DNA from 3 places in the Bacillus sp. JJ1127 genome. Region 1 is predicted to be linked to each of the others. Evidence: riboswitches for the same ligand, from Rfam matches in the RefSeq annotation. Region 1 holds a riboswitch; each other region holds the start of a gene.

Region 1 (6,911 bases):
ACAAAATGCTGCTCATTACTTTAATCTTGTGACGGAAGCATTATCGGAAGAAGAGAAAGCATTCTTACTGCAAATCGTTCAAAAGATTATGAATCATATCGCCACATCTCAACAAGAACAAGGCGAAAAGCTTCCTACACCTAAGATGAAAAACATTCCGATTGAATAAAGCCCTTTATGGGTTTTTATTTAAACATATATTTCGACACTCGTAATATTCGACTACCGAAACAAAGGGGATGTAAATATGAGAATTATTTTGTATACAGGTAAAGGCGGCGTAGGAAAAACTAGCATTTCAGCAGCAACCGCTCTTCAAAGTGCAAAGCAAGGATTAAAAACATTAGTGATGAGCACCGATCCAGCTCATAGTTTAGGAGATTCATTCGGCATAAAATTATCTTCTGAACCAAAGGAAATCCGTGAGAACTTATGGGCGCAAGAAATCAATACAATTTATGAAATGGAAAAAGGCTGGGGGAAATTACAAAAATATATTACATTATTGTTCACATCAAAAGCAGCTGACGATATTACAACAGAGGAACTAACGATGTTTCCTGGCATGGAAGATTTAATTAGTTTGCTGCGTGTACTCGATTACTATAAACAAAAAACATATGACGTCATCATTATTGACTGTGCACCAACAGGGGAAACTCTCGCCATGTTAAGCTTTCCTGATATGCTCGGCTGGTGGATGGAGAAGCTCTTTCCGATTAAAAGAAAAGTGTTAAAAGTTGTCCGCCCCGTTGCACAACCACTACTTGGGGTCCCACTTCCTACTGATGATATTATGGATGAATTAACAAACACACTTAACCAGCTAGGAGAAATGTGTGATATTTTATCGAACCGGGAAGTAACAAGTATTCGCGTTGTTGTAAATCCTGAAAAAATGGTTATTAAAGAAGCCCAGCGCAGTTTTACCTATTTGAATTTATATGATTACAATGTCGATGCCATTATGATTAACCGTGTCATTCCTAATACTGTTACGGACTCCTACTTCCAAGCATGGAAAGATGCACAAAAGAAATATAAAGCATTAATTCAAGATAGCTTCCAACCGCTTCCTATTTATGAAGCTCCAATGTTTGAACAAGAAGTAGTCGGCTTACCGATGCTAGAGCGTGTAGGAGATGCTTTATTCAAAGACGATTTAGAACCAACTGCTGTAAAATTTAACGGGCGTACACAATATGTAAAAAAAGATGGGGATGAATATATTTTTGTTCTTTCTATTCCTTTCTCTGATAAAAGTGAACTATCGTTAAATCAAAAAGGTGATGAGCTTATCATTCGCGCAGGCTCTGTCAAACGGAACATTACGTTACCAAAAACATTGACACACTTATCCGTTCAAGGTGCAAAATTTGAAGGAGATGTCCTCAACATTCGATTTGGAGGTGTCGTTCATGCATGAGGAATTATTAAGAAAAGTCATTCGTACGAAAATAGAAGTTGGGATGTATATCCTCGAGGAACTACCAGCTCCAGTTCAACATTCTGCTAAAAAATTTCTAAACATCTTACAAGAAGAGCTTTCTTCTTGTAAGCAAGAAAAAACACAAACTACGAAAAGTAACTTACAAAGTATTATGATTGAATAACAATATATATCAATTTCATATTATATCGTCTGTTTACTGGATCATTTTCATACAAGGAGCTATTTTCTTTAACGCTGTTCAACACATTGTTTTATTTTTCGTTTATCGCTCTTACAACCCTGGGATAATATCCGCATTTGTAATTGTACTTTTTTCCCTCTATGCATTCTCACTAGTAAAATTATTAATCAATAAAAAGAAACTAGTCCTTACACTAGTTTTCAGTTTACTCGCTTACCCTGTTATAATTTGGATCACCTTATTTTTAGCCAGCTTCTTTACTTAATAAAAGGACCAGGAAAAAATTCCTGGTCTTTTTCACTCTACCTAACAGACATTGGATTCTATTCTATACAGAATTGGAAGGTACAAAATTAGGGTATCGTCTGTTATGTATTAATTATATGTTGAACGAGCTAACAACGGAGGGGGTCCCACTGTTAGTTCATTAAACCCGATATTATTTTGCGATTTTTTCAAGCTCATCAAGTGGAAGATCTACTGAAATGGAACCATTTTTTGTTTCTTTCTTAATTGCGTCTGTTACCTCTTTTGAATGATACAATTCAATTACTTTTTTCAATGTTGGATTGTCTTTATCTTTCGTACGAGCTGCGAAAATATTAATATATGGTTTCGCATTTTCATTTTTTGGATCTTCTAAGAAGATAGGGTCTTTCGCTGGGTCCAAACCAGCTTGGCCAGCAACACCATTATTAATAACGGAAGCTGCTACATCTTTTAATACACGAGGTGTTTGCTGTGCAATAACCGGTGTAATTTTTAATTTTTTTGGATTTTCAGCAATACCGCTTGGATCACCAAATAGACCAAAGTCTTTTTTCAGTTTCAATAATCCAGCTGCATCAAGAAGTTTTAATGCACGTGCTTGATTCGTTGGATCATTGGGAATTGCAATTTCTGAACCATCTGGAATTTCATTTGGTTTTTTATATTTTTCAGAGAATAATCCCATTGGCGCAATTTGAGTTGTACCAATAGCTGTAATATCTAACTTATGCTCCTTTTTAAATTGCTCTAAAAAGGCAATATGTTGGAATGAGTTCAATTCTATATCGCCATCAGCTAATGCCTTATTTGGTGTTGTATAGTCCGAGAACTCTACAAGGTTAATCTTAATTCCTTCTTTTTCAGCCTTTTTCTTTAATATTTCCCAAGCATCTCCGTCCGTTCCAGTTACCCCAATACGAACTACTTTCTCTTTCCCTTTGGCTTCTGCGTCTTTACTTGAACATCCACTTAAAGCCGTAATTCCTACAATCGCTGATAATGCAAATGCTAATATCTTCTTCATTTTCTTTCCCTCGCTTCGTTTTATGATCTACGCAAAAATACTTTTGCAAAATAATTCCCTAAGTTTTGAGCCAATTGTACAAGAATAATAAGTAATACAACTGTCACGAACATAACGGATGTATCAAAACGTTGATAGCCATACGTCATTGCTAAATCACCAAGGCCGCCACCGCCAACAAGACCAGCAACTGCCGAAAATTCAATTAAGCCGACTGTCATAAACGTAACTCCTAAAATTAATGGTGCTAATGCTTCTGGGACAAGAATTTCAAAAACAATTCTTAGTGGTGATGCTCCCATCGCTTGCGCTGCTTCAATCACTCCCTTTGGTACCGAAACAAGGTTTGTTTCAACCATTCTTGCAATCCCGATTGAAGCAACTAGCGTCATTGGAAAAATCGCTGCCGCTGTTCCAATTGTTGTTCCAATCACCGTTCGCGTGATCGGACTTAAAGCTACTAAAAAGATAATAAATGGAATTGGACGAATTGTGTTAATAACAATATTAAGAATAGAAAAGACCAGTTTGTTTTCTAAAAAATTCCCTTTCCTTGTTACATATAAAAGTAATCCCAGGGGTATACCAAGTATTGTAGCAAATATAAGGGTTACAATTACCATTAAGAGGGTATCCCCTGTTGCATCTAAAATACGAGGCCAAAATATACTCCAATCAACTCGCATGACCTTCAACCTCCTTCAATTGTACTTGCAGTCTTAGATGTTGCAGCGCTTTTTGAATCTCTTTCTGTTCTCCTTGCAATTCTACGAGAAGGTTTCCGAATAAAATGTTCTGTAGTTCAATAATATTGCCATAGAGTACATTTACATCCACATTATAGTTTTTAGCAATATACGATAATACTGGCTGCCCTGTCTCTTCACCAGTGAAGGTTAAACGGTAAATCTGTCCACCATTTTGAATTTTCACTAGAACACTTTCTGGTAAGTGATCGTTAATAACTGAGCGAACAAAATTTTGAGTCGTTTTTGTTTTTGGCTTTGTAAAGACATCAAATAGAGTCCCTTCTTCAATTACTTTTCCTTTCTCCATAACAGCTACGCGGTGACATATTTCTTTCACGACTTGCATCTCATGTGTAATGAGCAGAATTGTTAAATTATATTCTCGGTTTACTTTTTTTAATAGATTCAAAATTTCTGTTGTTGTTTCAGGATCTAATGCCGAGGTTGCTTCATCACAAATGAGAATATCGGGTGATGTAGCAAGTGCTCTTGCAATTCCAACACGTTGTTTCTGACCACCTGATAGCTGCTCTGGATAGTAGTTTGCTTTATCTTCTAATCCAACAAACTTCAGCAATTCATTTACCCTTTCCTTTATCTCACCCTTTGGTAATTTTGCTAATTTCAATGGATAAGCAATATTCCCAAACACTGTTCTTGAATTGAATAAATTAAAGCTTTGAAAAATCATTCCGATTCGTTGTCTTAGCTTTCGTAACTCCTTCGTTGATAATAAAGTCATATCTTTATCGTCTATCGAAATCGTTCCCGCTGTTGGTCGTTCCAACATATTCACTAAACGCAGCAGTGTACTTTTTCCAGCACCGCTAAAACCGATAATGCCAAAAATTTCACCCTTTTCGATAGATAGCGTCACATCCTCAACAGCGTGAACCGGCTTTCCACCTGATTCATATACTTTACTTACATTTTTAAAAGAAATCATTTCCTTCCCCCCTATGTACTGAAACAACTTGAAGCAGAGCCTTCAGGCAAAATAAAAAGTGCTCTCCTTCTTATCCGCAATAAAGATAAGAAGAAGAGCACTTATATACTCATTCACGTCTTCTTATCTTCCAAGCTTCAATGAGCTTGCTGGAATTAGCACGGTATTAAAAAAAATCCGTTGCTGAGGTATCATAGGGCCAGTCCCTCCACCTCTCTGGATAAGAGTGTATCGATTTAATTGTCATTTAATTAAGATTCATTATAAAACCCCGAAAAGTTAGAGTCAATAGAAAAATTAGAAAATATTGTTTTTATTTTTCACCAGGATTATGAAACGGAAATATATTATGCATTTCCATCAAACTTCTTTTCTTGTAGTGTGCTGGGTCCTTGTTATCCTTCGTACACTCCTGTAAACACCATGTAGGTAATCCTTCACCTTCATTTCGTAAATCATAATCTCCACCCTCTGCATCAGCTAAACGATGCAACACACTATTAAAAGCTAGCCTCGCAATCCAATAAGCGAATAACCCTATCTTTTCTGTTGAAATACCTGCCCTTTCAAAAAGGAAAATATCCTCTGCTAATTGAATAACATTACATGAATACGAAATGAAAACGGAGGACGATAGATAATATGAGAACAGCCCTTTTACTCGTTGACATTCAAAATGATTATTTTCCAAATGGAAGAATGGAATTACGTAACGCAGTAGAAGCTAGCGCATATGCAAGTCAGTTACTACAACATTTTCGGAAAACAAATCAGCCAATTTTTCATATCCAACACGTATCTACCCAAGAGAATGCTACCTTTTTTCTACCTAATACAGAAGGCGTCCGCATTCATGAAAGTGTTCTTCCATTAAAAGATGAAACGGTTATCCTTAAACACTATCCAAATAGTTTTCGAGAAACAGATTTACTAGAGCAATTGCAAAGCTTAAATATTCAACACGTCGTTATATGTGGAATGATGACCCATATGTGTATTGATGCCACAGTAAGAGCTGCTTTTGACTTTGGCTTTCACTGTACTATTGTGCATGATGCATGTGCAACAAAAGATCTTCTCTTTAAAAATGCTACCATTCCTGCCGTTTATATCCATAATACAATTTTAGCAAGTTTACATGAAGTATATGCAAATGTGATGAGTACAGAAGAATTTTTATCCACCTAGAATAAAAAATCATGTCTTCCTCAATTGAAGACATGATTTTTACTGTGATTCACAAACTACCGTAACTTAAAATCTCCCGAACTTGTTTTTACTTTCACTTTATTTTCCCCTGAACCTTTTACTCCAATTAATTTATTCTTTGATTTCTCTTCATATAACAGACCAGGCACATTCAAATCCGATTTACCAGAATCCCCCTCAAAATCAACTCTTAAAGATTCAGGAAGTGCATCAAATTTCATACGAATATCACCACTCGATGTGTTACACTCTATTTCTCCTTGTAAACTCTTATCATTATATTCAATGTCACCTGATGAAGTTGTGAATGCTACTTCTTTAGAGTACAAGCCAGCTGCTTTAATCTCCCCACTACTCGTAGTTAGATTTGCCGTTTCAATTTCACTCTTATCTGTCTCAATTGCTCCACTAGATGTTTTAGCTGTTAATTTTTCATTTACTTTAGACTGTAATAACGATACATCCCCTGAAGAAGTATTTATTTCTACTGTCTTTGCTTCCATATCCTTTGCTACAAAGTCCCCTGATGATGTGGTTACTTTTACATTTTTGTATAATTTCTTTGGAACTTTAACTTGTAAATTCACGTCTGCAGTAGTTCCAATTCCCCAGCCAACAGAATTCTGATTTTTACTAAATTTAATATTCAATCTATTCTTTTCTTCTTTTACCTCTAATTTACATTTATCTACTAGCTCTTTGCTTACTTCTCCATCCAGTAACACTTCGACATCTTTTGAATCAACTGTAACAATTTCAACATCTGCTGCCGAAGTCTTTATTTCGATTTCATCAACCTTCTCACCGGCTAGCGTTTCTTTTTTATGAATTTCAGTTTTATTAAAAGCCATGCCAAAAACCTTCATTCCCCAGACACCAGCCCCTCCAATAACTAATAATACAAGTGCAGCAACAACAATCTTTTTCATCAACTAACACTTCCCTTCTATTATTGTTCCTGTGCCCTACTATCAACCATTAAAAAACATTTCTAGAATAACCATATCCTTATAACTTTTATTATTCAGTACTATATATTATCTAGTACCTCAATATAGTCAATTAAATCCCAAAACATT
Region 2 (6,522 bases), on a different contig from region 1:
ACGAATATAATTTAAAACATTTCCCACCAGATTTAAGAGGAAGATACTCAGAAATTCATTTATTTCTTAAAGATGAAAATGACAAAGTTCACGGGGGACTATTAGGTGAGGTTTGCTGGAATTGGTTAGAGATTCATACTCTTATGATTGATGAAGACATCCGTAAATTAGGATACGGATCTAAATTATTGTTAGAAGTAGAAAAAATCGCTTTAGAGAAAAAATGTGACTTCATAAAAGTAGATACTTTAAGCTTCCAAGCATTAGACTTCTATAAAAAGCATGGTTATAAAGAGTTTGGTGTCCTTGATAATGTAGGAAGAGATTATAAACATTACTATTTAAAAAAAGATTTATAAGTAACAAAAAAACGCCCAGTATTTATTGTCTGAGCGTTTTTTATTCTACATTATTTACATTAAAGTTATGCTGTTTTATGATATTGCTTTTTTTCCGCTACCTTTGAAAATCGAGGAAAACCAATTAAAATAGAAACTATACCACATACTCCAACTAAAATTGGATAAAATGCGTATGGTAGCAATTCAATTGGAGATACTGCAGCAAACCCTGCTGCCGTCAACATTTGTGCTCCATATGGAATTAATCCTTGTACACAACATGAGAAAAGATCCAATACACTTGCTGATTTTCGTGGATCAATCTCATATTGATCTGCAATATTTTTCGCAAGTGGTCCAGTGAAAATAATAGAGATTGTATTATTTGCTGTGCACATATTCGTCATACTAACTAAGCCAGCAATCCCAAACTCTGCACCCTTTTTCGAGCGAATATTACGTGTTAATATATTCATTAGATATTGAATACCACCATTATATTGAATGATTTCAACCATCCCGCCAATTAAAATTGCTAATAGTACTAACTCCATCATGCCACTGATTCCCGTTGTTACACTTTTAAAGAAACTTGCCAATGTATAACTTCCATCTATCAAACCGATCATTCCTGATAAAACCGTTCCACCTGCTAATACAACAAGAACATTACACCCAAGTAACGCTGTAACAAGCACACCTGCATATGGCAAGATTTTCACCCAATCAAACGTATGAGCTTTCATTTCCGTATGGTTTCCTAATGTAAGGAAAACTAATAATATAATCGTAATAACTGCTGCTGGTAACACAATTAAAAAGTTTGTTTTAAACTTATCTTTCATTTCAGTTCCTTGCGAACGAACCGCTGCAATTGTCGTATCAGAGATAAATGATAGATTATCGCCAAACATCGCACCACCAACAACTGTTCCCATTGTTAATGCAATAGAAATATCTGTTTGCTGACTAATCCCTACTGCAATTGGTGCTAACGCGGCAATCGTTCCCATCGAAGTTCCCATTGCTAATGAAATAAATGCCCCTATAACAAAAATCCCTGCAACGATAAATCCTTGCGGCAAAATAGACAGTGCTAAATTTACTGTAGAGTCAACTCCACCCATTCCTTTTGCAGTTTCAGAAAATGCACCTGCAAGTACAAAAATTAACACCATAATCATAATATCCGGATTACCAGCGCCCTTGGCAAACCGTTCAACTTTTGCTGTAAAGCTTTCTTTACGATTCATTGCCAAAGCAACCCCTACAGCAATTAAAATCGCTACGAGTATCGGTAATTTATAGAAATCACCTGTAATAATTCCAGAACCAATAAATAGTGCCAAAAATATTCCAAGCGGCAATAAAGCTAAACCATTTCCTCTCGTTTCTTTCAAAGTATCATCTCTCCCTAGTTTTAAACCTTTTCTAATCAATAACAAAAGACCTCTTCCGAAAAGAAGAGGTCTTATACATCTATAAGAAACACTCTTCTCATCTTTCAAGCACATGCTTGCTGGATTTGGCACAGCACTCCATCTTGAGTCCGCTGCCGAGGCATCGTAGGGCCAGTCCCTCCGCCTCTCTTTATAAGAAGGTTTCATATTTTATTTTTGATAATAATTTCTTCCCTAACTTTACTCGCTTACAAATCAAAAGTCAATTATTATTTGTATAAAAACAGTTGGTATTTTTTGATATTTACAAAAACACGAATAAATGAGCATCTCGAAAAGAAAATGGTCACTTTAATTTCTGAATTTCTTTTTCTAAAATTGCAATCCAGGGAAAATTTTCTTTTTCAATTACTTCGAGAAGCCATCTTACCGTATCCCACGCTACGTTATATTCCTCTTTAGAAATATCTCCATCTATGTAGGCCTCTTCTAATTCATCTTCATCCAGCAAATATACATCGCCATTAGGTAATAGCACTACGTCCAAATATAAATCATCGAAATATGGCATACCTCTCTCATCTATTTTAAACTCTTTTGCTACATCAATATAATATTGTACTAATTTCCGTTTTTCATTTAGCATAGCTGTAATCGCAAAGTTTTTACCGTTGATGAAGTACTGCACCCATGTGTGTCCATCATTGACAATGCAAAGTTTTTGATTATTATATTGCTTGTAACTAGGCTCTTTCACTTTTTGCATATGCAGTATCCCTAACATGCCTTGCTCTATTGTTTTCACTTCATAACTTTTCTCTATTAACCGTTTCCATGAAAAACCATCTCCATATTTCCGTTTCATTATTCTCCCCTCTTTTCTATACAGAAAAGCCCCCACATTTTATGCGAGGGCTTTTACAACAATTATTATGCTACTTGTTTTTCTGAAATCTCTTTTAAATAGGCTTGTCCTTTTTCTTCATCATATTGACCTTCCCACTTAGACATAACAACAGCTGCTAAAGAGTTACCTACTACGTTAACTGCTGTACGTGCCATATCTAAAATACGGTCAATACCTGCGATAAATGCCAAACCTTCTGCTGGAATTCCTACCGTACCAAGTGTTGCTAATAATACAACGAATGATACACCAGGTACACCTGCAATCCCTTTAGATGTAACCATTAATACAAGCATTAATGTAATTTGCTCTGTGATTGATAAATGAATACCATACATTTGTGCTAAGAAAATTGCCGCGATTGCTTGATATAATGTAGATCCATCTAAGTTAAATGAGTAACCAGTCGGAATAACGAAAGATGAAATTGCTTTCGGACAACCGAACTTCTCCATCTTCTCCATGATTTTTGGTAAAACCGTCTCCGAACTTGCTGTAGAGTAAGCTAAAATAAGCTCCTCTTTTAAAATCTTAAAGAACTGGAATATGTTAATTCCAAATAATTTTGCCGTAAGCCCTAATACAACTACAACGAAGAATATCATGGATCCATAAACGACAATAACTAATTTTCCTAATGGAATTAATGACGAAAGACCAAATTTAGAAACCGTTACACCAATTAATGCGAATACCCCAAACGGTGCGAATTTCATTACCTGGTTTGTCACGTAAAACATTGCATCTGCTACACCTTGGAAAAATTGAAGAACGGGTCTTCCTCTTTCCCCAATTGCTGCAATCCCTAAACCAAATAATACAGAGAAGAAAATAATGGCAAGCATATCACCATCAGCTAACGACTTCATAATATTTGTCGGAACAATATTTACAAATGTATCCGCAAACGAATGGCTCTGTACTTGCTCTGTTGTAGATGTATATTTTGAAATATCCGTCTTTGTTAACTGATCCATATTCACGCCTTTTCCTGGTTGGAAAATATTCGCCACCAGTAGGCCAAGAACAATTGCAATTGTTGTAATTATTTCAAAATAAAGAATTGTCTTTCCGCCTAATCGCCCTAGCTTCTTCACATCACCAACACCAGCAACCCCAACAACAATGCTCGCTACGACAATCGGCACAACAATCATTTTAATTAATCGAATGAAAATATCTCCAATTGGCTGTAAAAACTTTGCTACTTCTGCATTGCCATAAAAAATTGCCCCAACTGCAATACCAAGCGCAAGCCCTATTAAAATTTGCCATGCAAGTCCAATTCTTTTCATACTTGCTGTAACCCCCTTCTAAAGATGCTATAACTCTACCTTTCTCTATTTCTATAAAGCCAAGAAATTAAGAGTATTACATATTATTCGACAATTCACTACATTTGCCCCTGTTAAAAATGATAAAGCAAAAAATGAAATCTGACAACAAAATAAGTTTGCGTGAATATAAATAATTTTCTTGACAAAAAACGACCCAATGTAAGAAAACCTAACATGAGAACGATTCCTTATAAGGTATATCAACATTTCTTCTATTTATTTTCACAACAGAACATACCAATATAGGCAAAAAATTCCCTTAATTCCGACAAAAATCAGCAATTTTATAAAATTTTCTTTACATTATGATTACAATAATAGACAGCATTCTTCTTATTATGATATATACAATCATAGGGAAAGGAGCTAGACACCAATGAATAAGAAATTTGCAGCTTTTAGCGTTTTAGCAGCAGGAACTCTTTTTGTTTCTCCGTTGCTTTCACCAGTACACGCAGAAACAAGTCAAGATAAATTATCTACAATACAATCAGAATTAGAAGGAAAACAACAAGAATTACATAATAAATCGGCAGAAAAAGAACAGATGGAGAAAGAAATACAAGAGTTACAGAAGAAAATCGATGAATTAACAACTTCCATTAATAAAAATGAAGCGGATTTAAACGATACAAAAAAAGAAATTAGCAAAACACAGCAAATCATTGCTGAGAAAAAGAAACACATTGAACAATTACAAAAGAATATTGACACACGTCAAGAAGTTATTAAAAAACGATTACAATCTATGCAAGAAAAACCGCGAACAAATATCATAACTGAAGTATTAACGAATTCAAACAACCTCGTAGACCTTGTTGATAATATGTATTCCGTTAGTTTGATTTTAAATAACGATACAGACATCGTAAAAAAACAGACACAAGATCAAGAAACTGTAAAATCCGAGAAAGAAGCTGTTGAAAAAAAAGAACAACAATTGAAAGAATCTGGGCAAAAGCTAGAACAAAAACAACAAGAATTGCAAGCAAATCAGCAGCAGCAACAAGCTCTCATTAACGATTTACACGTTAAAGTATCAAAAGTAGATTCAGAGATTGAAGGCTTAGAAGAATCAAAAAGCATTTTAGAGAATCAGCGACAAGCAGTTCAAAAAGCAATTGAAGAAGAAAAACGTGTGGAAGAAGTACGTAAAGCAGAAGAAGCCAAAAAGCAAGCTACCGCTTCCGCTAAAGAAAGCGGACAAGCCGCTCCAACACCGCAAGATACAAATAAAAGCGGATTCATTAAACCAGCTGCTGGCTCAAAAACTTCTGGATTTGGTGCTCGCTCTATAGATAATCATAAAGGCATTGATATTGCCGCTTCTGGAACAGTTCCGATTATAGCTGCTGCCGACGGTGTTGTCATTCGATCTGAGTTATCCTCTAGTTACGGAAATGTTGTATACTTATCACATCGTATAAATGGTAAAACTTACACAACTGTATACGCTCATATGAGCAGCCGCTCTGTATCTAATGGACAAACGGTGAAACAAGGTCAACAATTAGGATTCATGGGGAATACAGGTCAATCTTACGGACAGCATTTACATTTCGAACTTCATATTGGAGAATGGAATGTAGGTAAAACAAACGCAGTTGATCCTTCTCCTTATATCGGATTATAAATAAAAAGGCAGGGGTTTATCCCCTGCCTTTTTACTTTGTGAAAATCTTAAATATACCAATTGCATTTAAAAATACAACCACAACCGTGATTGGAATAATATAACGCAGTAAGAAAAACCAAACGTTAAATAATGTTTTTCCTTTTGTTTCTGTAACTTCTAATTCTTTCATTAATAAATCCTTACTCATTTTATTCGGTACGAACAATGAAATTGCTAGTACTCCTAACGGAAGCAAGACATTACTTACCACAAAATCCACTAAATCAAAACATGTTTTTCCAAATATCTTTACATCACTCATAATTCCAAATGACAATGCCGCTGGAATTCCAAATACGAAAATGAGTAATCCAATGATCAATGATGCAGAAGGACGTTTTTTTGCATTATCTTTCGCTACGGAAGCAACAACAATTTCGAGCATTGAAATGGCAGAAGTTAATGTTGCAAAGAAGAATAAAATCAAAAACATAATAAAGAAAAATTGTCCAAATGGTATTTTAGCAAATACAGCCGGAAGGATGATGAATAATAAACCTGGCCCTTCCGTCGGCTTAACCCCTAACGCAAAGATTGCTGGAAATATCGCAAGCCCCGCAAGGATTGTAATAAATACCGTTAAACTCACAATCGATGTCGCTGATTTTGCTAAATGCTCTTCCTTCTTTAAATATGAGCTATATGTTACCATTACCGAAGCCCCTACTGTTAATGAAAAGAAGGATTGTCCCATCGCATACAAAACAGTATCTGCTGTTAACTTTGAAAAATCTGGTTTCAAGAAGAACTCAACACCAGCCCATGCACCATCAAGTGTAAGGGCACGAATAATAATGGCAATAAATAAAATAAATAATAGCGGCATCATATACTTACTTGCCTTTTCTATCCCTTTCTCTAC
Region 3 (17,585 bases), on a different contig from region 1:
AGGAGAGCTATTGTGGAACATTATTACACCAACTCTTCTATACGCAGCGAAGCTTCATAAAGAAATCGCAGATGATATTGTGGCGATTGACCAAGCGATGAAATGGGGATTCGGCTGGGAGCAAGGACCATTTGAAATCTGGGATGCAATTGGCGTAGAAAAGTCCGTTCAAAAGATGGAAGAAAACGGCGCAGTTGTTCCTACTTGGGTGAAAGAAATGTTAGAGAAAGGTTTTACTACTTTCTATAAACATGATAATGGCGATAGCTACTATTACGATAATGGTGAATATAAGCTAATCGAACGTAACAAAAAAGCAATTTCTCTTAAGCAATTAAAAGAGAAAAACGGCGTGTTAAAGAAAAATAGCGGAGCGAGCTTAATTGATTTAGGCGACGGCATCCTTTGCTTAGAATTCCATTCGAAGAGCAATGCGATCGGTATGGATATTACGCAAATGATTAACTACGCTGTTGATGAAGTAGAGAAAAATTATAAAGGTCTTGTTATCGGAAACCAATCGAAGAACTTCTGCGTTGGGGCCAACCTTGCGATGATCTTAATGGAAGCGCAAGACGATAACTACTTTGAAATTGAGTGGGTTGTGAAAAACTTCCAAGATGCAATGACGAAAATTAAGTACTCTTCTAAGCCAGTTGTAGCAGCGCCATATGGCATGACGCTTGGTGGCGGTACAGAGGTTTGCTTACCAGCAGCTAGCATTCAAGCTTCTAGCGAAACGTATATGGGATTAGTAGAAGTTGGTGTTGGTTTAATCCCTGGCGGTGGCGGTAACAAAGAACTATATATTAAGCACCTAAACAAAATGGCAAACGGTGTGGAGTTTGATCTGCAAAAGGTTGCGAATAAAGTGTTTGAGACAGTAGCGATGGCAAAAGTTTCAACATCTGCACAAGAAGCAGTTTCTCATAACTTCTTAGGCGATAAAGATGGTATTAGTGTGAATGGCGATCACTTACTATATGATGCAAAACAAAAAGCACTTGCTTTATATGAAGCAGGCTATAAAGCGCCAATCCGTAGAAAGATTCCAGTTGTCGGTGAAACAGGATATGCAACGCTTGTCCTTGGAGCAGAAGCAATGCATTTATCTGGTTATATTTCTGAATATGACTTACACATTGCGAAAAAACTTGCATATGTCATTGCTGGCGGAAAAGTACCGTACGGAACAGAAGTTGATGAGCAGTATTTATTAGATGTAGAACGTGAAGCATTTATTAGCTTAGTAAGTGAGATGAAGTCACAAGCAAGAATGCAGCACATGCTTGTAAAAGGAAAGCCATTACGTAACTAATAACGAGGGGAGATATCGTTCATGAGAGAAGCTGTCATTGTTGCGGGAGCAAGAACACCGGTTGGGAAAGCGAAGAGAGGTTTATTAAAAACAGTTCGTCCAGATGACTTAGGGGCATTAGTAGTAAAAGAAACGTTAAAGCGTGCAAATAACTATGAAGGACCAATTGATGATTTAATTTTCGGTTGTGCGATGCCAGAAGCAGAACAAGGTTTAAATATGGCACGTAATATCGGCGGATTAGCAGGACTTTCTTATGATGTTCCGGCTATTACAATTAACCGTTACTGTTCTTCAGGATTACAGAGTATCGCTTATGGAGCAGAACGCATTATGCTTGGTCACTCTGAAGTGGTATTATCTGGCGGAGCGGAATCTATGAGCTTAGTTCCAATGATGGGACATGTTGTTCGTCCAAATAGCCGCCTTGTAGAAGCGGCGCCAGAATATTATATGGGCATGGGACACACAGCGGAGCAAGTTGCTATGAAATATGGGATTTCCCGTGAGGAGCAAGATGCATTTGCGGTAAGAAGTCATCAGCGTGCAGCAAAAGCATTAGCAGAAGGGAAATTTGAAGACGAAACAGTACCTGTTGATGTAACGCTTCGTACTGTTTCCGCAAATAACAAATTACAAGAAGAAACAATCGTCTTCTCACAAGATGAAGGAGTAAGAGCGGATACGACATTAGATGTCCTTGGAAAATTACGCCCAGCATTTAATGTTCGCGGTTCTGTAACTGCTGGTAACTCTTCACAAATGAGTGACGGGGCAGCATCCGTTCTTCTAATGGATCGTGAAAAAGCAGTGAGCGATGGCATGAAGCCGCTTGCGAAATTCCGCTCATTTGCAGTAGCTGGCGTACCGCCAGAAGTAATGGGAATCGGTCCAATTGCAGCGATTCCAAAAGCGTTAAAATTAGCGGGATTAGAACTATCTGATATCGGCTTATTTGAGCTAAATGAAGCATTTGCATCTCAATCAATTCAAGTTATTCGTGAGCTTGGCTTAGATGAAGAAAAAGTAAATGTAAACGGCGGTGCAATCGCACTTGGACATCCACTTGGCTGTACAGGAGCAAAATTAACATTATCTCTTATCCATGAGATGAAACGACGTAATGAACAGTTCGGTATTGTAACAATGTGTATCGGCGGCGGAATGGGAGCTGCTGGAGTATTCGAGTTACTATAAAAAGTGGAAGCGGCTCGCTTAGAGTGTGAGGGGGATGGAGCTTCTGACGTAGAGGCGTCCTTTGCCTCGCAGGAGGAAGCGAAGCCACCGAACGTTCTAGCCGCTGGAACTAGATTAAATAAAAAGTGGAAGCGGCTTGTCCAGAACAAGAGGACGTTGGAGGCCCTGATGAAGAGGCGTTCTTTGCCTCGCAGGAAGGGGCGAAACGGCCGACTGTTCTAGCCGCTGGAACTAGATTACAAAAAAGTGAAAGCAACTAAAGGCCATAAAAAATAAAGGGAGAGCCAGCTTCTCTCAAAATGAGAGAGGCGGCCTATGAAAATATGAAGGAGGAAATTTTCATGGAAAAAATAGTGGGAAATGCAATTAAAGGCGGTAGTTTTTTAATCGATGAGATCACAATGGATCAAGTATTTACACCAGAGGATTACAGCGATGAGCATAAAATGATTGCGAAAACAACAGAGGACTTTATCGTAAATGAAGTTCTCCCGGAGCTTGAATATTTAGAGCAGCATGAGTTTGATCGTTCTGTTCGCTTATTAAAAGAAGCTGGAGAGCTTGGATTATTAGGTGCTGATGTACCAGAAGAGTACGGCGGAATTGGTCTTGATAAAGTTAGCTCAGCGTTAATTGCAGAGAAATTCTCTCGCGCTGGCGGCTTCGCGATTACACATGGTGCTCACGTTGGAATCGGATCGTTACCAATCGTATTATTTGGTAACGAAGAGCAAAAGCAAAAATATTTACCAGCGTTAGCAACAGGTGAAAAATTAGCTGCATACGCATTAACTGAGCCAGGTTCTGGATCTGATGCATTAGGTGCAAAAACAACGGCTCGCTTAAATGCGGAAGGTACACACTACGTATTAAATGGTGAAAAACAATGGATTACAAACTCTGCTTTCGCTGACGTATTTGTTGTATATGCAAAAATAGATGGCGAGCACTTCTCGGCATTTATCGTAGAGAAAGAATACCCAGGCGTATCAACAAGCCCCGAAGAAAAGAAAATGGGTATTAAATGTTCTTCTACTCGTACGTTAATTTTAGAAGATGCATTAGTACCGAAAGAAAATGTACTTGGTGAAATTGGTAAGGGTCATGTTATTGCCTTTAACATTTTAAATATCGGCCGTTATAAATTAGGCGTTGGTACAGTTGGTTCTTCTAAACGTGCATTAGAAATTTCAGCACAATATGCAAATCAACGTCAACAATTTAAGCAACCAATCGCTCGTTTCCCATTAATTCAAGAAAAACTTGCAAATATGGCAGCGAAAATCTATGCAGCTGAAAGCTCTGTATATCGTACAGTAGGTTTATTTGAAAGCCGCATGAGCACATTATCCGAAGAAGAAGTAAAAGACGGAAAAGCTGTTGCAGCTTCTATTGCTGAATATGCAATTGAGTGCTCTTTAAATAAAGTATTCGGTTCTGAAGTATTAGATTACGTAGTAGATGAAGGCGTTCAAATCCACGGTGGTTACGGATTTATGGCAGAGTATGAGATTGAAAGAATGTACCGCGATTCTCGTATTAACCGTATTTTCGAAGGAACAAACGAAATTAACCGTTTAATCGTACCAGGTACGTTCTTACGTAAAGCAATGAAAGGTGAATTACCACTTCTGCAAAAAGCACAAAAATTACAAGAAGAGTTAATGATGATGATGCCAGAAGAAGTGGGCGATGAGCCATTAGCGCTTCAAAAATATTTAGTAGGTAACGCGAAGAAAATTGGCTTAATGGTAGCTGGATTAGCTGCTCAAAAATACGGTAAAGCATTAGACAAAGAACAAGAAGTTCTTGTTAACATTGCGGATATCGTAAGCAACTTATATGCAATGGAATCAGCTGTTCTTCGTACAGAAAAAGCAATTAAAGCAACTGGTCTTGAAAAGAATAAACAAAAAGTGTTATACACTGAAGTATTCTGTCAAGAAGCATTCAACCAAATCGAAGCAGATGCAAAAGAAACAATTATCGCAGTTGAAAACGGTGATATGCTGCGCATGATGTTATCAGCGCTTCGCAAATTCACTCGTTACACGCCGCTTAATGTAATTCCGAAGAAACGTGAAATTGCTGCGAAGATTTTAGAAGAAGAGCGTTATACAGTTTAATGATTTAGCAAAAACCAGTAGTCACTTTTGTGGCTACTGGTTTTTGATGACAAAAAGGACTCTAAATAATTTAGGGTCCTTTTCATTAATATTAAGCTCTCAATGGTAAAGTTGAGAAAAGCTATTATTTTGCAGGTTTTAGAAATGTATATATCGCTAATAAGAAGCTAAAAAAAATAAAGACTTGAGCATCTTGACTAGGACCCGGATCATAAATTTTTTGAATTTCTGTAAGGAATTCATGTGTTTTCATTTTACTATCTCCTTTTTTGATAGTGATTTACAATGAGGAATATCATCTAGTTCATTTGTTGTAATAGAAAATCGAAGACGAGCCCTTTATTAATTATGATTAATAGATGATGTGTAATCTTCTGATGAGGTGGAGTATTCGGAATTTTCTTATCATATAATTATGATATATTAATTAAATTTCAAAAACAATGAATTTTTCATAATATGTAAATTAATGTTAGGGAAAATAGATAGTATTTCAGAAAAGAAAAGTTAATAGGATGTAAAACGAATGGGGGTTAGCGTCATGAGTGAAGCGATATTAGATACGTATAACAAGGAAATTAAATATCTTATACCGTCATTTCTCGTGCATACAATCCAAAAACAAATAAATACTAAATGGTGAATGAACAAAGAAAGGAAGGTTTTTATTATGCCAAATTTAACAGAGCTGGAGCTTGAAAATTTACGCCATCTTATTGGGGGACACACGACAGTTGCAAATAAATTAGATCAGTATGCACAGCAGTGTACAGATCCTCAATTAAAACAAATGCTACAGCAAGATGCGCAAGCTGCAAGAAATACAAAACAACAATTAATGTCCTTTTTAGGCTAGGAGGGTATCGATTATGAACGAAAAAGATATGGTTAACGATTATTTAGCAGGATTAAACGCTAGTTTGACTAAATATGCGAATTACATAGCAGAGTCGAATAATGAACAGTTACATCAAACGTTGATTCACATTCGCAATCAAGATGAACTAAGGCAGCGTAATGTATATGAATATGCGTTACAAAAAGGACATTATAAGCCAGCTGCTCCTGCAAATCCAGCGGTTGTTCAGCAATTGAAAAGTCAATTAAGTGCACAATAATAAACAAAAAAGAGAGTGAATATTCATCTGATATTCGCTCTCTTTTTTGTTTATCTATATATGTCAATAAATACGCATAAAATATTTTTTTAGTTGTAACAAATATGACGAAACATAGTAGAGGATGTCACAAAATAGACATAAACTTTGTTCAATATTTCACAAACTATCCATGGTTTCTACAGTGTAAATCTCTATAATGAAAAGTGTAAATAACAAAATAAATAGATTACATAATCAATTAGGGGAGATTGTTATGAATAGAAACACAAGAAAAATCGCTATTATTGGTACAGGGTTAGTTGGATCAAGTTGTGCGTATTCGATTGTGAATCAAGGCATCTGTGAAGAATTGGTATTAGTTGATATAAATCATGAACGTGCAGTTGGCGAAGCGATGGACCTATCGCACTGCATTAACTTTACAAATACAAGAACAAAAGTATATGCAGGGACTTATGAAGACTGCAAAGATATGGACATTGTGATTATTACAGCAGGACCAGCACCAAAACCGGGACAAAGTCGCTTGGATACTTTAGGAGCAAGTGCAAAGATTATGGAAAGTGTGGTAGGGGGTGTAATAGGAAGCGGATTTGATGGCATCTTCTTAATCGCATCCAATCCAGTCGATATTATTACGTATCAAGTTTGGGAATTGTCTGGTTTACCAAGAAATCGTGTGCTTGGTACAGGTACATCATTAGACTCTTCGCGCCTAAGAACAATTTTATCTGAAATACTTGAAGTTGATCCTCGTAGCATTCAAGGTTATTCATTAGGAGAACATGGTGATTCTCAAATGGTTGCTTGGTCTCATGTTACAGTCGGTGGAAAACCGATCTTGCAAATTTTGGAAGAGCAAAAAGAACGTTTTGGTGAAATTGATTTAGATGAAATTGTTGAGAAAACTGCGAAAGCTGGTTGGGAAATTTATAAACGTAAAGGAACTACTTATTACGGTATTGGAAACTCGTTAGCTTATATTGCACAATCAATCTTTAATGATGATCATCGCGTAATTGCTGTTTCAGCAATTTTAGATGGTGAATATGGCGAATATGATATTTGCACAGGTGTACCATGCATTATTACAAGAGATGGTGTGAAAGAAGTTGTAGAACTAAACTTAACAGAATCCGAAGAAAGCCGATTTGCAAAATCTAATGATATTTTACGTGATTACATGAAAACAATCGGTTATTAAAATAGGAGAAGGTGAAACAGATGAAGGAATATATTATGTCTCGTGTATTCAAAGGTTCTGCCGGAATTGCACAAGGTATTTTCGTATCCCTTGGAATTGGTTTACTTATCGAAAATATAGGAAGAATTGTTGATATTCCAATGTTAATTACAATTGGAGTTGTAGCAAAATCACTTATGGCACCAGCAATTGGAGCAGGGATTGCTTTTATGCTTGGAGCAAACGGACTTGTCATTTTCTCAGCAATGGTTGCAGGAGCGATTGGAGCAGGGTCCATTTCAATCACTGAAGCCGGTTTAATCATTAAAACTGGTGAGCCAATCGGTGCGTTAATAACAGCGACTTTAGCGGTTTATATTGGTAAACGATTAAGCGGAAAAACAGCTTTAGATATGATGCTCGTTCCATTTGCAGCAATATTAGGCTCAGGCATAGTCGGTATTTGGTTAGCTCAAAATATTAGCCCTGTTTTAAATATAGTTGGAGCGTTTATTAAAGATAGCTCAGCTGGTAGCCCATTTATTGCTTCTGTCGTACTTTCAGTTGTTTGGGGACTATTACTTATTTCTCCAGCATCATCAGCTGCTCTAGCAATTGCGCTTAGTCTAGACGGTGTTGCAGGGGGTGCTGCACTTGCAGGATGTGTAGCTCAATTTATCGGATTCGCTGTTATCTCTGCGAAAGAAAATAACTTAGGTGGTATTTTAGCACAGGCGCTTTGTACTCCAAAAGTACAGTTGCCGAACATTACTAAAAATCCAATGATTCTCGTCCCAACTGTCGTCGCCAGTGCCATTGTGGGCCCTGTATCTGCACTTCTCTTCCATTTGGAAGCAGGTAAAGAAATCGCAGGTCTTGGGTTAAGTTCTCTTATTGCACCAATTAATTTAATTTCTAGCCAAGGATTAAGTGTTGTCCCAGCGTTGGTCATCACTTATATCGTAATCCCAGTAGCTGTTTCTTATATACTTTACATGGTACTAAGAAAAGCAGGTCGTATCCATGCCGGTGATATGACTGTACCACAATCTTAATGTAATACATTGAAAATCTCCTTTATATAGATAAAAGCAGACTGAAGAAGCCACAGTCTGCTTTTTTATTATAGTTTATAAGTTTGTCTTGCTGGAATTGTAACAGTGTCTTTTCGGTTCACTAGCAGTAGTTGCACACCGAAGTACAGAGTACTTGCAACTGCCATACCAGAAACCGCATCTAAGAAGGCATGTTGTTTTGTAAATAACGTAGATAGAATAATGAGTGTACCAAAGAAAGTAAGAATCAAATATTCCCATATGTGTTGTTCTCTTCGCTTATAAGCAACTAACATAATTACGAATGTTGTGAGAACATGGATGCTAGGAAAACAGTTTACAGGTTGATCAATACTATAAATATAGCGAACTAACTCAGAGAATGCATCTGTTCCTACAACTGTTGGACGCGGTACAGTAGTTTGCCAAAAGTAGTAAATAGAAAAACAAGTCAGCTTCCCAAGAATCACGCTGCTTAGTGCTACGTAATATTGCTTGCGATCAGTAAAACAGTAATAAATGAGTGCGCCGTATAAGTATGGAAACCAAAGTAAATACGGAATAATAAATGCCTTTACAAACGGAATCCAATCATCAACTATTGTTGTAACATCAACGGCATGAACGCCAGATTTATTCAGTACATCGTAAAGGGGGCTTACAAGTACGAGTAGAAGTATATAACTTAATGGAAGAAAAGATGAAAGCTTAGATTTTTTCATAATGATCTCCTATGTTTTAGTAATGTAAGCAAATTCAATTGATTATAATATAGAAAATCAAAATGGGCTATCGATTTTACTTACATTTTTTTGAATCAACCTTACATTTTTGTCACTTGACTTTGGAAATGGGGGAGATTAGATATGGGACGTTCGTTTCGTTTTTGTTTTCTTATTTGTATTCATTTAAATAAACGTTTGTTTAAGATATATGTTCGGGTTCCGTATACACAGTGAATCGGGAGAGAAAAATTTTATAGATAGAAATGGCGGAAAATAAGGAAAATTTGCAGGATAAAAGAAAATTGTGACGAAATAAGTTAAAGTTTGGAGAATAATCGTTTGAAATAATAAAACGTTTTCTATATGATAAAGGTAAAGGTTAGTAAAAAAGTAGGTGAATTTATGACAGTAACATTTTATTCATACCCAAAGTGTGGCACATGCCAAAAAGCAAAAAAATGGTTCGAGGCAAACGATGTAGCATATGAGATGATTCATATTGTTGAAAATCCACCGTCAAAAGAAGATTTACGTAATTTACATGCAAAAAGTGAATTGCCATTAAAAAAATTCTTTAATACAAGTGGAATGCGTTACCGCGAGCTTGGCTTAAAAGATAAGTTAAAGGATGCAAGTGAAGACGAAATGTTTGAGCTTTTAGCATCTGATGGCATGTTGATTAAACGTCCAATCGTAACAGATGGAACGAATGTAACACTTGGTTTTAACGAAGAGCAGTTTGAAAGTGTGTGGAAAAAGTACCAATAAGGTATTTTTACATAATTAATACATTCACAGGAGGTACAGTCATGAGCATTCCAAATCATTTACGTTACTCTGAAGAACACGAATGGGTAAAAACTGAAGGCAACGAGGTTGTTATCGGTATTACTCATTTTGCACAAAGTGAGTTAGGCGACATCGTATTCGTTGAACTTCCTGAAGTAGGTGCAACACTTAAAGCTGACGAGCCATTCGGAAGCGTAGAATCTGTTAAAACAGTTTCTGAATTATACGCTCCTGTAAGTGGTAAAGTTGTAGCAGTAAACGAAGAATTAAGTGACCAACCAGAACTTGTTAACGAATCTCCATACGAAGGTGCATGGATGGTTAAAATTGAACTTTCTGATGCAAGTGAAGTTGAAAAGTTATTAACTGCAGAACAATACGCAGAAATGACAAACCAAGACTAATTTTAGTTAAATCAAAAAGGACAGCCTATGTGCTGTCCTTTTTATTTTGTATTACGAATGCTTATGTGTCAGAAGCTCCATCCCTCTCACATTCTGAACAAACCGCTTCCGCTTTTCTTTGTCCAGCTATGCCTCCTAGCCCCTTCTTTCTAAGAACCTTCCGCACAAGAAGACAAAAAGCGTCTTCTGTACGAAAGAACCTTAGCCAACGGGGCTAAACAGTCGGCTCCGCTTTTCTTTGATGTCCAGCTCCAGCGGTTAGAATGTTCGGTGGCTTCGCTTCTTCCTGCGAGGCAAAAAGCGCCTCTACGTCAGAAGCTCCATCCCCCTCACATTCTGAGCAAACCGCTTCCGCTTTTCTTTGCAAAAATAAACAGGAAACAACATGAAAATATCGAATATACTATATACTAAAGTAAGGTTATTTTTATAGTATATGGTGATCGGGTGATGACATATGATTTATGTAGAAAAAGTCATTATTGTAGAAGGTAAATCAGATAGAAGAAAGATTGAATCTATTATTCGAGAACCGGTGGAAATTGTTTGCACAAATGGTACAATTGGTTTGTCGAAAATGGATGAGCTCATTGATCAGTTTTTTGATAAAGAAGTATATGTGCTAGTGGATGCTGATGATGCAGGGGAAAAGTTAAGAAAACAATTTCGTAAAGAATTTCCGCAGGCTGAGCATATTTATATTGATCGTTCGTATCGTGAAGTGGCGACTGCGCCATCTTCTCATTTAGCGAACGTACTATGGGGAGCTGACATTGACGTTTATACAGAATATTTACGGTAAGGAATGATAGAAGTGATTGACTGGACAGGTGCTGAAGCTACAGATCTAATAGCAAACCAAGAAAAAACAGTGTTATATGTATATACACCAATGTGTGGAACATGCCAATTAGCAAAGAAGATGTTAACAGTTGTAGAAGCAGCAATATTTGACTTGAAAATTGGGATGTTAGATTTAAACTATGCTCCGCATTTAGCTAGGGAATATGAAATAGAAAGTGTACCGTGTTTACTTGTATTTGAAAATGGGACACTGACGAAGAAAATATATGCATTTCATTCGGTTGAATATTTATATAATGAATTACAATAGGCGGCAAAGTTTTTGCCGCCTCGACATATTTCTTGGGAAATATGCTCTAAAGGCAGCAGTGCTCCGTTATTTGTCGAGAGAAAGCAACAGGATTGCTCTTTAGCAGAGTGGAATGGTATTAGTAGAAAGTGATATGAAGGATGTGATTAGAATGGGGTTATATTCGTTGCTTCAATCATTTGTAACTTATGCTAATAACCAATATCATTTAGAGCCGCTTCTAAGACAAGGAGAAAAAACAATTAATATCCGTTTGGGAGATGAGTGTTATTCACTTCAAATTTCAAGAGAGTATATACAAGTTTTGAAGGAAACAAGGGGAACAGAACAAATTGTTTGCTTTTTGGAGGAAGACTTGCAACGACTAGTTACCGGGAATATTCGATTACAAACCTTAATTAATAATGGGCGTGTACATTATTCTGGAACGTATCGCACAATGCTATTATTTGAATCTGTATTTCATATATGTAAGCCGATGTCAGTAGGTGCTTAATATTTTGAAGTTTTATTTTTTATAAAAAAATCTGTTGACATAGCGAATGTATATTGATACAATTCAAGTCATAAAATATAGACAATTTCATAAATTTCAAATCAGACGAAAATTAAATCTGATTTCTCTTATCAAGAGAGGTGGAGGGACTGTGCCCTGTGAAACCCGGCAACCGTCAACTTTTATGTTGAAATGGTGCCAATTCCTGCAAAGCAAATGCTTTGAGAGATGAGAGAAAGGGACCATGTTGATATACGCATATAAACCTTTCTGCTCATTTTACAAGCAGAAAGGTTTTTTTGTTGTTTGAATGAGGAGGACATGTAAGCAACAAAAGGAACCGTTACATCATTTAGCTATAACGGCAAGACTTTTGTATCCTGCATAAAAAGATCAACAGAATTTGTAGGAGAAGAGCTAAGAAAGCCAGCTTCAGCAGTTAGAATGTTCGATGGCTTCGCTTCTTCCTACGAGGCAAAAAGCGCCTCTATGTCAGAAGCTCCATCCTCCTTACATTCTGAACGAGCTGTTTCTGCTTTTTAAACAAAAAAGGGGTGATACACCATGATTCGATTAGAGAATGTAAAGAAAATATATAAGTCAAAAAGCGGTGATGTCACTGCTGTGGATAACGCCAATTTGAAAATAGAGAAAGGTGAAATCTTTGGTGTTATTGGATATAGTGGCGCTGGAAAAAGCTCATTAATCAGATTATTCAATCAATTAGAGAAGCCGACTTCCGGACAGATTACGATAGCTGATCGTGTTATTTCAGCAATTACTGGAAATGAGCTTCGAAAGGCAAGGCAAGAAATCGGAATGATTTTTCAGCACTTTAACTTACTTTGGTCACGAACTGTACGTGAAAATATTGCTTTTCCACTTGAAATTGCAGGAGTGGATAAAGCGCAGCGAAGAAAGCGTGTAGATGAGTTAATTCATCTTGTTGGATTAGAAGGAAGAGGCGATGCGTATCCATCTCAATTAAGTGGTGGACAAAAGCAGCGTGTTGGAATTGCGAGAGCGTTAGCGAATAATCCAAAAGTACTTTTGTGTGATGAAGCGACATCAGCACTGGATCCAGAAACGACAGATCAAATTTTAGATTTACTATTAGATATCAATAAGCGTCTTGATTTAACAATTGTATTAATTACACATGAAATGCATGTCATTCAAAAAATTTGTAATCGCGTTGCGGTAATGGAAAAAGGAAAAATCGTAGAAAGCGGTCCTGTACTAGAGGTATTCCGTAATCCACAGCAGGAGATTACAAAACGATTTGTACAGCAGATAACGGATTCTGATGATACAAATGAAACGATTGAGAGTTTACTAGAGAAATATCCAGATGGTAAAGTGATTCGTTTGCAGTTTATTGGCGATTCTGTAGAACGTCCAGTGCTTCAGAGATTAATGAGACGAGATGATATAGAAGTGAGTGTACTTCAAGGAAATATCGCTCAAACGAACAATGGGTCTTATGGAAATCTAGTTGTTCACTTAAATGGTGAAGAAGCGGCAATCCAGCAAGCAATAGAGGGAATCAATCAGGAGCAAGTAGAGCTGGAGGTGATTGCACATGGATAAGCTACTATTAAATGTTGATTGGAATCAAATGCTAGAAGCAACAGGTGAAACATTATACATGACGGCAATCGCAGCAATTGCCACATTTATTTTCGGTCTTATTTTAGGATTATTACTTTTTATGACAGCGAAGGATAATTTGTGGGAAAACAAGATGGTCCACACTGTGAGTGGAGCGTTCGTAAATATTTTTCGTTCCATTCCATTTATCATTTTAATTATTTTATTAATCCCATTTACTAAGATTCTCCTTGGGACAATTCTTGGGGCAAGTGCAGCACTGCCAGCTTTAATTATTGGAGCAGCGCCATTCTATGCAAGGATGGTTGAAATTGCACTTCGTGAAATTGATAAAGGGGTTATTGAAGCTTCAAAAGCAATGGGAGCAAAAACAAGCACAATCATTTGGAAGGTATTGATTCCAGAATCACTGCCAGCACTAGTATCTGGTATTACAGTAACGACAATTGCCCTTGTAGGGTATACAGCAATGGCTGGTGTTGTTGGGGCTGGTGGACTCGGTACACTCGCATATTTAGAAGGATTCCAGCGTGGAAATAACGATGTGACAATCGTTGCAACAATTTGTGTATTACTTGTTGTTTTCTTTATTCAATGGATTGGGGATTTTGTTACAACTCGAATTGATAAACGATAGATAAAAAGGGAAGGGTGTTTACAATATGAAAAAATTATTACTTACAGCACTTATTACAACGTCAATTTTCGGATTAGCTGCTTGTGGAGGAAAAAGTGAAAAAAGTAAGGATGAGCTTGTTGTTGGTGCTTCTAACGTACCGCACGCTGTTATTTTAGAACAGGCAAAACCGTTACTGGAGAAAAAAGGTATAAAACTAGAAATTAAAAAATTCCAAGATTACGTACTGCCGAATAAATCGTTAGCGGATAAAGATTTAGATGCAAACTACTTCCAGCATATTCCGTACTTAGAGAAAGAAATGAAAGATAAAAAATATGATTTTGAAGTAGCAGGGAAAATTCATTTAGAGCCAATCGGTGTATATTCCCAAAAATATAAAAGCTTAAAAGACCTGCCAGACGGAGCGACAATCATTATGAGTAACTCTGTTGCTGACCATGGACGTGGGTTAGCAATTTTACAAAAAGAGGGCATTTTAAAAATTAAAGACGGTGTAGAACCTGTTAAAGCAACTACAAAAGATATTGCGGAAAATCCGAAACACTTGAAGTTCAAAACAGACATTGAGCCTGGTTTATTACCACAAGTGTATAACAATAAAGAAGGCGATGCGGTTTTAATTAACTCAAACTATGCGATTGATGCGAAATTAAATCCAGAGAAAGACGCAATTGCAATTGAAGGTAAGGATTCTCCATATGCAAACGTAGTTGTTGTTCGTAAAGGGGATAAAAATAAGAAAGAAATTAAAGCACTTGTAGAAGTATTACATTCCAAAGAAATTCAAGATTTTATTAATAAAGAATATAAGGGAGCTGTACTTCCAGTAAGTGAATAGAAGCAGGAAAGGGCTGGTAAATTTCCAGCCCTTTTTTCTTTATATATAAGAAGAAAGGTGTATCATAATAGAATGTGAGGGAATAATTAGATACATTTGTGGAAAAATTGTTACTTTTTTTCATTGTTTGCGATATCATTTTATTTGATATAAAATTAGAATGAGAATAAAATGAGAATGTGAATGTTTTAGGAACTTTTAAAATGTATATAGAGGATTAATGGAGGTATTGAGATGGCTGGTTCTACATTAACGGTTAAAGACTTACATGTATCAATCGATGGCAAAGAGATTTTAAAAGGTGTAAACCTTGAAGTGAAAGGTGGAGAAATCCACGCAATTATGGGACCTAACGGAACAGGTAAATCAACTTTATCTTCTGCAATTATGGGTCACCCAAAATATGAAGTAACAGAAGGCAGCATCATCATCGACGGTGAAGATGTATTAGAAATGGAAGTAGATGAGCGCGCACAAGCAGGTCTATTCCTAGCAATGCAATATCCAAGTGAAATTAGCGGAGTAACAAACGCTGACTTCTTACGTTCTGCAATTAATGCACGTCGTGAAGAGGGCAATGAAATTTCTCTTATGAAATTTATCCGTAAATTAGATAAAAACATGGAATTCCTAGAAATGGATCCAGAAATGGCACAACGTTACTTAAACGAAGGTTTCTCTGGCGGTGAGAAAAAACGTAACGAAATTCTTCAATTAATGATGATTGAGCCAAAAATTGCAATCTTAGACGAAATAGACTCTGGTCTTGATATCGACGCATTAAAAGTTGTATCTAAAGGTATTAACGAAATGCGCGGTGAAGAGTTCGGTTGCCTAATGATTACGCATTACCAACGTTTATTAAACTACATCACTCCAGACTTCGTTCACGTTATGATGAACGGTCGTATTGTTAAATCTGGTGGCCCTGAGCTTGCACAACGTCTAGAAGCTGAAGGTTACGACTGGATCAAAAAAGAATTAGGTATTGAAGACGAAACAGCAGAGCAAGAAGCGTAAGAGAGGAGCATAAACATGACAATCGGTACATTACCTTTCGATCAAGAAACAATCCGTCAGCGCGCAAGCGAAGTAAACGAAGCTGCTTGGTTGACTGAGTTCCGCTTACAAGCTCTTGCACAAGCAACTGAACTTCCAATGCCAACGCCTGATAAAACAAAAATTGATAAATGGGACTTTATCGGAAAAGGCGACGCTGCTAAGCAAGAGCCTGTAAGTTCTTTAGCAGAGCTTCCAGAAGCAGTGAAAAACTTAATCGACGAAAATAACAGCGTATTAGTACAACGTGCTGGTACAACTGCATTCGTTTCTTTAGCGAATGAAGCAAAAGAAAAAGGTGTTATTTTCACAGATATCGTAACAGCTACAACTGAGCATGCTGAATTAGTACAAAAGTACTTAATGCAGGGCGGCGTGAAAGTGGATGAGCATCGTTTAACAGCACTTCATGCAGCATTAATCAACGGCGGTGCATTTGTATATGTTCCGAAAAACGTTGTTCTTGAAACACCACTTCAAGCTGTATTCTTAGTAGACGGCGAAGAAGCAAACGTATATAACCACGTATTATTTGTAGCAGATGCAAACAGTTCTGCAACTTATGTAGAAAACTATGTAGCAAACGAAACTGTTACAGGTATTGCAAATATCGTGGCAGAAGTAATCGTAGAACAAGGTGCACAAGTGAAATTCGGTGCAGTTGATCTATTGGCGAAAGATGTAACAACTTACGTAAACCGCCGCGGTGTTGTTGGCCGTGATGGTCGTATTGAGTGGGCATTAGGTCTTATGAATGACGGAAATACAATTTCAGAGAACGTAACGAACTTAATGGGCGACGGATCATTTGCTGATACAAAAACAGTAACAATTGGTCGTGGTAACCAAACACAAAACTTTACAACTAAAGTTGTTCACTTCGGTAAACACTCTGAAGGATTCATTTTAAAACACGGTGTACAAACAGATAGTGCAACATCTATCTTTAACGGAATTGGTAAGATTGAACACGGTGCATCTAAATCAAATGCACAACAATCTTCTCGCGTTCTTATGTTAAATGAAAAAGCACGCGGTGATGCGAACCCAATTCTTCTAATCGATGAAGACGATGTAATGGCAGGTCACGCAGCTTCTGTAGGCCGCGTAGATCCGGTACAACTATACTACCTAATGAGCCGTGGTATTCCGAAGAAAGAAGCAGAACGTTTAGTCATCCATGGATTCTTAGCACCTGTAGTAAATGAGCTTCCAATTGAAGGAGTAAAAGCGCAGCTTGTTGAGGTAATTGAAAGGAAAGTTCGCTAATGAATATTCATGAAATACGCAAACAGTTTCCAATTCTTGATCAAAAAGTGAACGGCAAACAACTTGTTTATTTCGATAGTGCAGCAACTTCTCAAAAACCAATTCAAGTCATTGAAACGTTAGAGCGTTACTATAAAGAATATAATTCTAACGTGCATCGCGGTGTTCATACGCTCGGTACAAAAGCTACCGATGCGTATGAAGGTTCACGTGAGAAAGTTCGCAAGTTTATTAACGCGAAATCAATGGAAGAAATTATTTTCACGCGTGGAACAACAACTGCATTAAATACAGTAGCAGCAAGCTATGGACGTGAAAATGTAAAAGAAGGCGATGAAATCGTCATTTCTTACATGGAGCACCATAGTAATATTATCCCGTGGCAACAAGTTGCAAAGAAAACGGGCGCAACATTAAAATATCTTCCGCTTCAGCCGGACGGGACAATCTCATTAGAGGATGCTCGTCAAACAATTACACCGAATACAAAAATCGTTTCTATTATGTATGTGTCTAACGTACTTGGAACGATTAATCCTGTAAAAGAAATTGCAGAAATTGCACATCAAAATGGTGCAATCATGATCGTTGATGGTGCACAAAGTACGCCTCATATGAAAGTGGATGTACAAGATTTAAA

The links. A riboswitch is a leader RNA that binds a small molecule or an ion and turns the genes downstream of it on or off. The one in region 1 is predicted to bind S-adenosylmethionine.
Region 2: linked by a shared signal. The riboswitch ahead of V7183_RS02835 (Na+/H+ antiporter NhaC family protein) and the one ahead of V7183_RS17975 (methionine ABC transporter ATP-binding protein) in region 1 are both predicted to bind S-adenosylmethionine.
Region 3: linked by a shared signal. The riboswitch ahead of V7183_RS07315 (methionine ABC transporter ATP-binding protein) and the one ahead of V7183_RS17975 (methionine ABC transporter ATP-binding protein) in region 1 are both predicted to bind S-adenosylmethionine.

The regions. Positions count from the first base shown of each region.
Region 1 covers NZ_JBALQK010000185.1:504-7,414, forward strand. The annotation lists gene V7183_RS17945 (MarR family winged helix-turn-helix transcriptional regulator) at 1-169, shown strand, start outside; gene V7183_RS17950 (ArsA family ATPase) at 248-1,426, shown strand; gene V7183_RS17955 (DUF3926 domain-containing protein) at 1,419-1,613, shown strand; partial or broken gene V7183_RS17960 (HXXEE domain-containing protein) at 1,639-1,899, shown strand; gene V7183_RS17965 (MetQ/NlpA family ABC transporter substrate-binding protein) at 2,074-2,928, opposite strand; gene V7183_RS17970 (methionine ABC transporter permease) at 2,949-3,614, opposite strand; gene V7183_RS17975 (methionine ABC transporter ATP-binding protein) at 3,604-4,623, opposite strand; SAM riboswitch class I at 4,744-4,850, opposite strand; gene V7183_RS17980 (hypothetical protein) at 4,937-5,119, opposite strand; gene V7183_RS17985 (cysteine hydrolase family protein) at 5,266-5,811, shown strand; gene V7183_RS17990 (DUF4097 family beta strand repeat-containing protein) at 5,868-6,761, opposite strand.
Region 2 covers NZ_JBALQK010000020.1:28,498-35,019, reverse strand. The annotation lists gene V7183_RS02840 (GNAT family N-acetyltransferase) at 1-359, shown strand, start outside; gene V7183_RS02835 (Na+/H+ antiporter NhaC family protein) at 425-1,741, opposite strand; SAM riboswitch class I at 1,836-1,940, opposite strand; gene V7183_RS02830 (DUF402 domain-containing protein) at 2,088-2,606, opposite strand; gene gltP (glutamate/aspartate:proton symporter GltP) at 2,672-3,943, opposite strand; gene V7183_RS02820 (murein hydrolase activator EnvC family protein) at 4,362-5,618, shown strand; gene V7183_RS02815 (sodium-dependent transporter) at 5,650-6,522, opposite strand, start outside.
Region 3 covers NZ_JBALQK010000057.1:3,211-20,795, reverse strand. The annotation lists gene V7183_RS07390 (3-hydroxyacyl-CoA dehydrogenase/enoyl-CoA hydratase family protein) at 1-1,318, shown strand, start outside; gene V7183_RS07385 (acetyl-CoA C-acetyltransferase) at 1,340-2,515, shown strand; gene V7183_RS07380 (hypothetical protein) at 2,641-2,775, shown strand; gene V7183_RS07375 (acyl-CoA dehydrogenase family protein) at 2,857-4,641, shown strand; gene V7183_RS07370 (hypothetical protein) at 4,766-4,894, opposite strand; gene V7183_RS07365 (hypothetical protein) at 5,312-5,497, shown strand; gene V7183_RS07360 (spore coat protein) at 5,511-5,759, shown strand; gene V7183_RS07355 (L-lactate dehydrogenase) at 6,016-6,966, shown strand; gene V7183_RS07350 (PTS transporter subunit IIC) at 6,987-8,000, shown strand; gene V7183_RS07345 (phosphatase PAP2 family protein) at 8,069-8,722, opposite strand; gene V7183_RS07340 (arsenate reductase family protein) at 9,128-9,493, shown strand; gene gcvH (glycine cleavage system protein GcvH) at 9,535-9,918, shown strand; gene V7183_RS07330 (toprim domain-containing protein) at 10,376-10,720, shown strand; gene V7183_RS07325 (thioredoxin family protein) at 10,724-11,032, shown strand; gene V7183_RS07320 (hypothetical protein) at 11,184-11,528, shown strand; SAM riboswitch class I at 11,654-11,763, shown strand; gene V7183_RS07315 (methionine ABC transporter ATP-binding protein) at 12,093-13,118, shown strand; gene V7183_RS07310 (methionine ABC transporter permease) at 13,111-13,776, shown strand; gene metQ (methionine ABC transporter substrate-binding lipoprotein MetQ) at 13,802-14,617, shown strand; gene sufC (Fe-S cluster assembly ATPase SufC) at 14,852-15,637, shown strand; gene sufD (Fe-S cluster assembly protein SufD) at 15,653-16,945, shown strand; gene sufS (cysteine desulfurase SufS) at 16,945-17,585, shown strand, end outside.